DNA from 2 places in the Endozoicomonas sp. ALD040 genome. Region 1 is predicted to be linked to the other one. Evidence: predicted binding sites of a transcription regulator. Region 1 holds the regulator's gene; the other holds the start of a gene.
The links. Region 1 encodes sigma-54, which starts transcription at its own class of promoters, with help from an activator protein. Its sites were predicted from a motif close to TGGCACNNNNNTTGCTNT; they were not measured.
Positions count from the first base shown of each region.

Region 2: a site for sigma-54 is predicted at 4,196-4,213, ahead of urtA (urea ABC transporter substrate-binding protein). Genes of this name have one in related genera too.

Region 1 is NZ_CP184829.1:661,323-667,094, reverse strand. Features, by position in the region: gene ACOJUN_RS02350 (PTS sugar transporter subunit IIA) at 1-68, opposite strand, end outside; gene hpf (ribosome hibernation-promoting factor, HPF/YfiA family) at 83-394, opposite strand; gene ACOJUN_RS02340 (RNA polymerase factor sigma-54) at 565-2,019, opposite strand; gene lptB (LPS export ABC transporter ATP-binding protein) at 2,277-3,002, opposite strand; gene lptA (lipopolysaccharide transport periplasmic protein LptA) at 3,103-3,690, opposite strand; gene lptC (LPS export ABC transporter periplasmic protein LptC) at 3,674-4,246, opposite strand; gene ACOJUN_RS02320 (KdsC family phosphatase) at 4,565-5,098, opposite strand; gene ACOJUN_RS02315 (KpsF/GutQ family sugar-phosphate isomerase) at 5,098-5,772, opposite strand, start outside.
Region 2 is NZ_CP184829.1:1,574,882-1,580,653, forward strand. Features, by position in the region: gene ACOJUN_RS04900 (urease accessory protein UreF) at 1-94, opposite strand, end outside; gene ureE (urease accessory protein UreE) at 84-578, opposite strand; gene ureC (urease subunit alpha) at 631-2,337, opposite strand; gene ACOJUN_RS04915 (urease subunit beta) at 2,337-2,657, opposite strand; gene ACOJUN_RS04920 (urease subunit gamma) at 2,671-2,973, opposite strand; gene ACOJUN_RS04925 (urease accessory protein UreD) at 3,039-3,971, opposite strand; gene urtA (urea ABC transporter substrate-binding protein) at 4,258-5,565, shown strand.

The DNA of each region.
Region 1 (5,772 bases):
TTCTTTTTGCTGGCCCCCTGCACATCGCAGAGGGTGCGCCCGGGGGTTAGAATGTTTTCAATAATCATACAACGATCGATGCTTACAGGCGGCCGTTGGCACCCTGTAGCCGGTCAAGCGTTTTCTCTTTGTGTTTTACCAGTTGTCGATCCAGTTTGTCCGACATGTCATCAATGGCAGCGTACATATCTTCAGCCTCAGCGGTTGCATTAATATCCGCCCTACGAACATGTAGAGTCGCTTCCACTTTGTGCTTCAGTTTCTCAACACTCAGAGTGACCTGAACGTTTGTAATCTGATCAAAGTGGGCGGCAAGGCGGTCGAGTTTCTTGGTGACATAATCTTTCAGAGCCTCAGTCACCTCTACATGATGTCCACTGATGTTGACTTGCATGTAACGCTCTCCTGCTGATCCCGATTCTCGACATTGGACTGCCCCCGGGATTGTACGGGCAACCCTGATTGAAAGTCTATCACTGTCAATGACAGTTAGCGCTGTTCTGAGACAAAAAATCTATGGGGCGATTTGTGGTATAAGGGCTTGTTACCTCAATCGCTGAAGGCTCAGATAAGCTGCTTGCGTTCATTCGATGGCGGTATATTCATTGATTCACGATATTTGGCGATGGTTCTCCTGGCCACTTTGATCCCCTGGTCCCCCAGCAAGCCGGCGATTTTGTTATCACTCAGTGGTTTTTTAGGGTTTTCATCGGATACCAGTTTTTTAATCAAGGCTCTGATGGCTGTTGATGAGCACTCTCCACCAGTGGCTGTGCTGACATGGCTGGAGAAAAAGTATTTCAGCTCAAACACGCCTCTTGGAGTGTGCATGTATTTCTGTGTAGTGACCCTGGAAATAGTGGACTCGTGCATATCCACTGCCTGAGCAATGTCTGCCAACACCAGGGGCTTCATGGCCTGCTCACCCTGCTCCAGAAAATCTTTCTGAAATTCAACAATCTTGCCCGCTACTTTCAGTAAGGTTTCGTTACGACTTTGCAGGTTTTTCAGAAACCAGCGGGCTTCCTGCAGCTGATTCTTCATAAAGACATTGTCACGACTGTTGTTGGCACGTTGCACCATTGAGGCGTAATTGTTGTTGATGCGAAGTCTGGGCAGGGATTCTGAGTTCAGTTCAACCGCCCAGCGGTCCCTGACTTTGGTGACCGAAATATCGGGGGTGACGTATTCCGTGTCCGCCTGGCCGATTTCTGATCCGGGCCTCGGGTTGAGGCTTTGAACAAGGCTAAGGGCTTCCCTCAGTTGATGTTCTTTGAGACGGGTACGCCGCATGATTTGGGCATAGTCACGACTACCCAGAGCCTGTAGATGATTCTGGATCAGCAGACGTGCTTCTTTCAGGAAGTGGGTTTCTTGTGGCAGTTGATTGAGTTGAACTTCGAGACATTCTTTCAGGTTGGCGCTGGCACAACCCACCGGATCAAAGTGAAGAATCCGTCGTTGCATGACCTGAAGTTCTTCAAACGCCAGTTCCTCTACCTGTTCCTGTAGCGAGAGATAAATTTCTTCCAGGGAGTGAGTGAGGTACCCGTCATTATTGATGGCTTCGATCACAGCCAGGCCCATCAGCCTGTCTCTGTCAGTCATGGGAGTCAGGTTTAACTGCCATTCCAGATAGTCCTGGAGGGACTCATTGGCCCGGGAGCGGGCAAAAGGATCATGTTCTTCATCGGTTGCAGCGGGCAGGCTGGAATAGACATCATCCCATCCGGAGTCAACGGGCAGGTCATTGGGTATGCTGTCAGCCCACTGGGGCTCTTCTGGTTCCGGGGGCTGTTCTGCTTTTTCATTGAAGTCAACAGGCTGTTCCCCTTCATCACCAGATGCAGGTGGTTCTTCAACGGACTCTTCAGACTCCAGCATCGGATTGGATTCAAGAACTTCCTGGATTTCCTGCTGAAGGTCCAGAGTGGAAAGTTGCAGAAGCCTTATGGCCTGCTGCAGCTGAGGTGTCATGGTCAGCTGCTGGCCCATTTTTAGCTGTAAGGATGGCTTCATAGGCAACTGTATACCTTTACTTCGGTGTCTGCACTGAGGGTGCCAGATTTGATGCCATCAGCGCCTGACAGTTATATCTCAGTGTCTGCTCATTATTTTGATTGGGCTACTCTCCATGTCACTGGGATTATAATCACATCTGAAGCTTCGGGAAAGTGATTCATCAAGTCAGCCATGCAACATTCAGAACAAGAGTATGAAAATAAATCAGCTCAACATCTTTGCCCGCTTCTTTCGCGAGACCAGTCAAGAGATGATCAGAGACTGAACTGATGCCCGAGATAAACGTCACGAACCTTTTGATTAGCCAGGACAGTCTGACTATCACCCTCGGCAATAATAGTGCCTTCGCTGACAATGTAGGCCTTCTCGCAGATATCCAGTGTCTCCCGGACATTGTGGTCGGTAATCAGGACTCCGATGTCCCGGGCTTTCAGGTGCGTGATAATGGCCTTGATGTCACCAACAGAAATGGGGTCAACACCGGCAAAGGGTTCATCGAGCAGAATAAATTTTGGGTCAGTGCAAAGAGCTCGGGCAATTTCTACCCTGCGCTTTTCACCACCGGAAAGGCTCATACCCGGATTGTCCCTGATATGATTGATATTAAACTCTTCCAGCAATGACTCCATTTTTGCGATGCGATCTTTCCGGGAAAGGTCGGAACGGGTTTCCAATATCGAGAGCAGGTTATCGGTGACCGTCAATTTCCTGAAAATAGAAACTTCCTGTGGCAGATAACCTACGCCAGCTCTGGCCCGGCCATGCATAGGTTCGTGAGTTAAACTCTGGCCACTAAGGTCAACCTGTCCACCGTCTGCTTTTACGAGACCTACAATCATGTAGAAGCAGGTAGTTTTACCTGCCCCGTTGGGGCCAAGAAGTCCGACAATTTGACCACTGTCGACAGCCAGAGATACATCTTTGACGACCTGTCTGCCTTTGTAGCTTTTACTGAGATGTTCTGCCTTAAGCGTTGCCATCCGGAGTTTGTCTTCCTGTTTAAAAGTTAGCTGTCGTTTTTCTGGCAGCCCTTTCAAGCCTGTTCAGTCGTTGAGCAGTGAGTGTAATGGGATATGAGTATTACTGCTTGCTCTCAGGTTTGGGTTGGTAAATCATTTTGACCCGACCATCCGGGTTGCTTTTGTTCTCACTGCCCTTGGCATTCACGGTCTGCTTGGTCAGGTCATAATCAATGCGTTCACCTGTGAAGGTATCACCCTTCTGGGTCAACTGCGCCTGCTTGATCAGTTGGATCTTATCGCCAGCCACCTGATAATCGATAGTATGACCCCAGGCTTTCAGAATGCCCTGATCATCAGGTTGCTGTTCTTCGTAGTAAGCTCTTTCCTTGTCGCCTTCTGCCACAATTTTTTTAACTTCCTGCTGGACGGAATAGATGGTCACCTTGTCTCCGGTAATTCGGGTGGTGCCCTGAATCATCACAACATTGCCTTTATAGATGGATACACCTTTCTTGTTATCGATATCGGCGGTGTTGGACTCGATCTCAATAGGCTTCTGCCGGTCAGATGGCAATGCTTGTGCCATGACTGGAAGCAGAGCCGTGGCCCCCAGCATCAGGTAATATTCGACCCCTCTGCGACGACTCTTTCTGTCTGGCCGCTCATTTGGATCAAGGCGCTTGGCCTGTTCATGGCTTTGGCTCATGAAATCCTCTTACCCTAGACTTGAGTTTAACCAGACTCTCCTTGAAGAAAGCCTCCATACCAATGGCGCGCGTACGTCCAGTGTCGTTGGTGATCAGTACCGGTCGATCAGTGACTGCCAGATCCTTTTCAGAGTATATGGTCATGAAATCAGTGTCTATTCGAACCTTACTACCATTGCCGAGGTTCGTCTGGGTCATCACCACATCATCCCAGAGCTCTATATCCTCGCTGCCGGGCAACAGTTTGCCATAGAGGGCGTCGGCCACCATGGGTTTTCCGGGGGTATTGAAATTCTCCAGATGAGGGGTTTGCAGCAACGTTGTGTCATTGTGCGGGTAATGGGTGATACTGTCTGAGACCAGTATGTAATCCAGTTCGCCCTCTTTGTTGTACTGGGTGACCCTGGTGTCAATGAAATAGTAGTCAGCGTTCTCACGAACCAGAGGCTGTTTTTTCTGAACCCCAACATGGAGTTTGCTGTCATAAGCCCAATAGCCAACGCCGACCATTATCAGCATCAGAAAAGCAATCATTATCAGGTTCCGATTGGGCATCAGATCATTGGCTCCGGGTCACAATCTGGTCAGAGTCTGCAAAGGCAGATACCGACAAAAGAAGGCCATTCAGGAAAATGATGCCCGGTTTGTGCAGTCGGCAGCATTTTCGCAGCAAATGAATTCAGTTTACCATGATTTTATTTGATCATCAGGGGCTGCAGACGAATGTTTTCAAATACTAGACACTCGCTGTCGGCCTTACGTAAGAAGAGTTGAACGGTAGTGCTTTCTTGTCGTCAAAGAAACGCTTGAATGGAAAGGTATCGCTGTAATGGTGGAAAACTATCACAGCGATATTTTGGGTATTTTAACTCTCTATTTCAGGTAACTGGCCAGCATGTCATCCAGCTTGCCTTTGGCTTTAAGAATGAAATCACAAAATTCTCTGGCTGCACCTTCGCCGCCACGATTAGTAGTGATAGCAGGTGAGTGTTCACGAACGTAGTAGTGCCCGTTAGGAACGCTGCAGCCAAAACCAACCTGTCGAATGGCTGGAAGATCTGGCAGATCGTCTCCGATGTAGGCCACTTCATCCAGGCTAAGACCTTGCCCTTCTTCCTGAAGCAATTCTTTCAGAGCGACAAACTTGTCTTCGCGGCCCTGATAGAGAAAATCTACGCCCAGGTCGGAGGCTCGTTTTTCAACAAATACGGATCGACGGCCGGTGATGATGGCCGTTTTTACACCCGACTGCTTGAGCATTTTCAGGCCATGACCGTCGAGAGTATTGAATATTTTCATTGATTCGCCATGCTCACCAAACAACAGTTTGCCGTCAGTGAGAACACCATCGACATCAAAAACAGCCAAACGAACCCTGGCGGCGGCAGATTGTAGTGAAGAACTGATCATACAACGCCCGCCTTCAGTAGGTCGTGCATATTAATGGCACCGATCAGTTCATTGTCATCATCAACACAGATCAGAGCATTGATTTTCCGGTCATCCATAATCTTCAGGGCTTCAGCCGCAAGAATCTCGGGGTGGATGGTTTTGCAGTGGCTGGTCATCACTTCATCAATCAGTGTGGATTTGGGGTCGACGCCCTTGTCCAGAGCCCGACGCAGGTCACCATCGGTGAAAATGCCAATGACATGGCGTTTGTTATCGACAATGGCGGTCATGCCCAGGCCTTTGCGAGTAACTTCCAGCAGGGCTTCGCTCATTGGTGTGCCCAGGGGAACTTCTGGTACCCGTCTGCCAATGTGCATGATGTCTTTTACTTTCAGAAGCAGTCGTTTACCTAAAGAGCCACCAGGGTGAGAGAAAGCAAAGTCTTCTGCAGTAAACCCGCGGGCTTCCAGCAGGGCAATGGCCAGTGCGTCGCCCATTACCAGGGCTGTGGTCGTGCTCGAGGTAGGCGCGAGATCCAGAGGACATGCTTCTTTTTCCACCCCGGTGTTGAGATGGGCTTCAGCATCTTTCGCCAGTGTTGAATTCGGGTTGCCGGTCATGCTGATCAGGGGGGTGCCCAGTCTTTTCAGCAGGGGCAATAGAGTAATGACTTCGCTGGTTTCGCCAGA
Region 2 (5,772 bases), 910 kb from region 1:
TAGCGGTTTCCAGACCCTGAGAGTAAGCAAAAGCCCCAACAGGCAGGGCTGGACTGGATAGATGCAAAAGGCCAAGTAATGCCTCAGTATTCATGGTTTTCTACCGGCTCATGGCTGTGCTCACCAGAGTGATGATGATGGTGATGACTGTGCCCCCTGGCGTAAGCACCGCTTTCGGGCTCAAAAGGAGCTTCCGTGTGATCTACCGTCAGCCCCAGTAACATCACCATTTCATCCAGAACGTGATCTTTCTGGAATCGAAGCCAGTTATTACCTATCTGTAACGGAACATGGCGATTGCCAAGGTGATAGCAGGCTTTGGCAAACGTCAGGGCATTCTCACAACTGGCGGTTGTGACCTCTTCATCGCTGGCTCGAATCAATACGACTTCACCGCTGTCTGCCTGAAGCAGGGTGCCGTCTCTTAAAACATCGCCGCGCTCGATGAATATTCCCGCTGCTCTTCCTCCCTGGGTGGTCGCTTTTAAACGACCTCTCTTGCGCTCATCAAATGGCAGCAATAGCTCATCATTGTGCTGAACATCAGTTTCCTGCAGGCGCCTGGTTAACTTCAGCATTTCTTATTTTCCTTTGCTTGATTGGCTTTGGGCTATTTATTGTAAAAAATGATTAAAAAAGAAAGTAGCGCTGTGCCAGAGGTACGACTTTGGCCGGTTCACAGACCAGCAGCTCGCCATCGGCACGCACTTCATAGGTCTCTGGATTCACTTCCATATGGGGCTGCCAGGTGTTCAGCAACATATCTTTCTTGCGAATCGTTCGGGTATTTTTTACCGCAGAAACGACTTTATTCAATCCTAGTTTACGGCCAATGTCGTTTTCAAAAGCGGCCTGCGAAACAAACGAAAGAGAGGTAGCAGAAACGGTTTTACCCAGAGCCCCAAACATGGGTCGGTAATGAACCGGTTGTGGTGTCGGGATAGACGCATTGGGATCACCCATAGGTGCCATGGCAATCGCTCCACCCTTTAATACCAGAGAAGGTTTAGTGCCAAAGAATGCCGGTTTCCAAAGCACCAGGTCAGCCAGCTTACCCGGCTCGACAGAGCCCACTTCATGAGAAATACCATGGGTTATTGCCGGATTCATGGTGTATTTCGCCACATAACGGCGTGCCCTGAAGTTATCCACACCCGCCGATGAGTCTTCAGGCAATAATCCCCGTTGAACTTTCATTTTATGAGCCGTCTGCCAGGTACGACAAACCACTTCACCGACCCGCCCCATGGCCTGGGAGTCCGAAGCAATCATCGAGAAAGCGCCCAGGTCATGTAGAATATCTTCTGCTGCAATGGTTTCTCGACGAATGCGGGAGTCGGCAAAAGCCACATCTTCAGGAATGTTCGGATCGAGATGGTGACAAACCATCAGCATATCCAGATGCTCATCAACCGTGTTGATGGTGTATGGACGTGTCGGGTTGGTAGACGACGGAAGCACAAAGTCTTCACCACAGGCCTTGATAATATCGGGAGCATGTCCGCCTCCGGCACCCTCGGTATGATAGGTGTGGATAACTCTGCCCTTGAATGCGGCAATAGTATCTTCAACAAAACCGGATTCATTTAGGGTGTCGGTGTGAATAGCTACCTGAATGTCGTATTTCTCTGCCACTCCAAGGCAACAGTCAATAGAGGCTGGAGTGGTCCCCCAGTCTTCATGAAGCTTGAGCCCCATAGCTCCCGCCATAACCTGTTCTTCCAATGCTGCGGGTATGCTGGCGTTGCCTTTGCCAAGAAAACCGATATTCATAGGTAAACTGTCCACAGCCTGCAGCATGGAACTCATATGCCACTCACCGGGTGTACAGGTTGTCGCATTGCTCCCTGTAGCAGGTCCGGTGCCGCCACCGAGCATGGTGGTGACCCCGGAAGCCAGGGCTTCTTCTATCTGTTGGGGGCAGATGAAGTGGATATGGGCATCAATCCCCCCCGCAGTGACAACCTGACCTTCGCCAGCAATCACTTCGGTGCCGGGACCAATAATGATGTCGACTCCGGCCTGCACGTCGGGGTTGCCGGCCTTGCCTATCTTTTCTATCCGGCCGTTTTTAATGCCAATATCCGCTTTTACGATGCCCCAGTGATCCAGAATCAGAGCATTGGTAATGACCGTATCCACAACATCAGCCCCTGTTCTCTGACTCTGGCCCATACCGTCACGAATAACCTTGCCGCCTCCAAACTTCACTTCGTCGCCATAAACGGTAAAGTCTTTCTCCGGACTGATGAACAGATCCGTGTCACCAAGACGTACTTTGTCGCCTACAGTCGGACCAAACATGTCCACATAGGTTTGACGTTCCATTCTGGCCATTATTTATCTCCCTGCTCAAGCTCACCCATGACATCACCACGGAAACCATAGATTTTGCCTTCTCCGGCAAAACGCACCAATTCAACCTGTCGATCCTGACCAGGCTCAAAACGGACAGCGGTTCCTGCCGGGATATTCAACCGGAAACCGAGAGTGGATTCCCGATCAAAAGCCAGTGCCGGGTTCACTTCATAGAAATGATAATGAGAACCAACCTGTACTGGCCTGTCGCCAGTATTGGCCACGGAGACAACGCAGGTCTCCCGCCCTTTATTAATGTCGATTGCCTCTTCGCAGGCAATGACCTCTCCTGGAATCATAAAACCTCCTGCTCTACGCAATGGGATTGTGAACCGTCACCAGTTTGGTGCCGTCCGGAAAGGTGGCTTCTACCTGAACTTCATGAATCATCTCGGGAATGCCTTCCATGACATGGTCACGAGTCAGGATTTCACGCCCTTCATTCATCAGCTGAGCGACTGTCTTGCCGTCTCTGGCGCCCTCCATTATGTGCATCGAAATCAGCGCAATGGACTCCGGGTAATTCAGCTTTACTCCCCTGCCAAGGCGACGTTCTGCAACCAGTGCCGCTGTGTATAACAGCAATTTGTCTTTTTCTCTGGGGGTCAGCTCCATGAGAGCCCTCCAATTTATCCTTGTGGTCTTTTAATGCGCTATTGGTAGGTTATAGGCATCAACAATCAGGTATTCCAGATTCTGGGCTTACAACCTTTCCGGCCATTCAATTGGCCACGGAGCTCATTCCAAAGCCAGGTAAACAGTGTTCTGGCCTGTTCAGGTGAGCTGCCCAGATAGCGAGCAATAAAAACCCCGTTTCGCCAGGTAATGGCTGTACATTTAGAGCCTCCGCAGGCTTCCAGCCTTTCATGCAGATGATCACAACCGGGGTCTTGTTCAAAGGTCATGAGCAGTGTACCGAATACATGCTGGCCATTAAGACCAAGAAAGGACTGAGCAAGAGGTGAGCCCGCTGCCAGCTCCAGCCTTTCTCGATAAAGTGGCTGATCGTTACGAGTGAGGTGAAGATTCTGGATCACCCTGCCCTGCTCAAAGGCTTCGCCACTGGCTTTACGACCAAGACAAACGATATCCCAGCCTGCGTAGCAGCCATTGCCGTCCAACTCAATGGATGTATTCAGTTCCGCTTCTGCACCATTGAAAATAATAGTTTCCTGAGGCAACCATTCAAGACAGGCATTGTCTTGAACGACCATGGACGTCAGCTGTTTCTGAAGATGGCCATTACCATTAAAGTAGACTTTCCCTGCAGCAGGAGTAGTCACCAGTCCGGATGCACCAGAGTGGGCTTCAAAACTCTGAATCAGCTCATCACCGGCCACCAACCCTCCTGGCGGGTGAAGAATATAGAGATGCGCCAGGTCTTTACCTTCTGGCCAGAACGGACGTTGAATCCGCAGGGGACCATAATGGCGCGTGCGGCCCATGCGGGTATGGCCGTCCATGTATTTCAGCTCCACAGCAATTCCGGCACGCCAGCCGCTGTCTCCGGACGCAACGTCACCCTGATTGGAATCAGTATCCGGGTTGGATCGCGGGATAGAGTGTCGATTGAATGCCAGCCCCATACTTCTGCCCTTACTGTTAAAGGTCATCTCTGGCCTGCAAAAGATGTTCCATTTTATTTTTATACGACTGCTGACATTCTTGACCATAAAGTCAGCTTAAATGGCACCAAAAAAATACATAGGCACCATATTGGTGATCGAGGATGTTCTGAAATAAGGCATCTACTGTCAAGACGATATTAAGAAATTAACTCTAACTCAACTGTTAGAAGTGAGAGCTTTTCCTAATGAACGACAGTTACTTAATATATTGGCATGCACATTGCTGTCACACTGTCGCACATAAGGATAAAAAACAGGATTAATAAAAACTATGAAGAGCTCCCTCAAAAAACTCTCGAAGGGCCTGGTTGTAGCTTCTGCAGCAACCGCCGCCCTCTCTTTTTCGGTCATATCCCAGGCTGCAGAGACCATCAAGGTAGGTGTTTTACATTCTCTGTCAGGCACCATGGCGATCAGTGAAACCACATTAAAAGACACTGTTTTAATGATGGTGGACGAGCAGAATAAGAAAGGTGGACTACTGGGTAAGAAACTCGAAGCGGTTGTTGTTGATCCTGCCTCTGACTGGCCTCTGTTTGCAGAAAAAGCGCGTGAGCTGCTGGCAAAAGAAAAAGTCGATGTCATTTTTGGCGGCTGGACTTCCGTATCCAGAAAATCAGTTCTGCCAGTGGTTGAAGAGTTAAACGGCCTGATGTTCTACCCGGTTCAGTATGAGGGACAAGAGTCATCCAAAAACGTTTTCTACACCGGCGCAGCGCCTAACCAGCAGGCTATTCCTGCGGTTGATTATCTAATGAGTTCAGAGGGCGGCAGCGTCAAACGTTTTGTTCTGGCCGGTACTGATTACGTCTACCCGAGAACCACCAACAAGATTCTGGAATCCTACCTGAAGAGCAAGGGTATCAAAGAGTCGGACATCATGATCAATTACACGCCTTTTGGTCACTCTGACTGGCAGACCATTGTTTCTGATATCAAGAAGTTTGGTAAAGCTGGTAAAAAAACGGCGGTTATTTCCACCATTAATGGCGACGCCAACGTACCTTTCTATAAAGAACTGGCTAATCAGGGCATTGCGGCTGAACAGATTCCGGTGATTGCCTTCTCTGTTGGTGAAGAAGAGCTGTCAGGTATAGATACTGCACCTCTGGTAGGCCACCTGGCAGCCTGGAACTACTTTATGAGCGCCGAGAGTGATATCAACGATGAGTTCATCGAAACCTGGCAGACCTTTACCAAGAATGAAGAGCGTGTTGCCAATGATCCAATGGAAGCCACTTATATTGGCTTCAACATGTGGACAAAAGCCGTTGAAAAAGCAGGAACCACCAGCGTTGATGCCGTCCGTTCGGCCATGTATGGCATCACTGTTCCCAACCTGACGGGTGGTATTGCTGTGATGAACACCAACCATCACCTGACCAAACCGGTATTGATTGGCGAAATTCAGGACGATGGCCAGTTTGAAATTGTCTGGGAAACCAAAGGGGGCGTCATTGGTGATGCCTGGACTCAATATCTGCCCGAAAGCTCGAAAATTGTTGCTGACTGGTCAGCCCCGATCAAGTGCGGCAACTACAACCTGGAATCAGGTGTCTGCTCTGGTCAGAACTACTGATTAGTCGTCTTTTGTTGAAGTCATAGCAATCGTGCTCTCTAACTCCCGTAATGAGCATGGAGATTTGAGCCTTAAGACAAGGCGACGATCGCCAACGCAGGATTAAAGCCCAAATCTTCAGCGCAATAGGGAGTTAGAAAGTTCGATTGGTATCACATGGCATGAGAAGTTAGTTTTTTCATGCCATCACCAAACGCCTGTCCAATA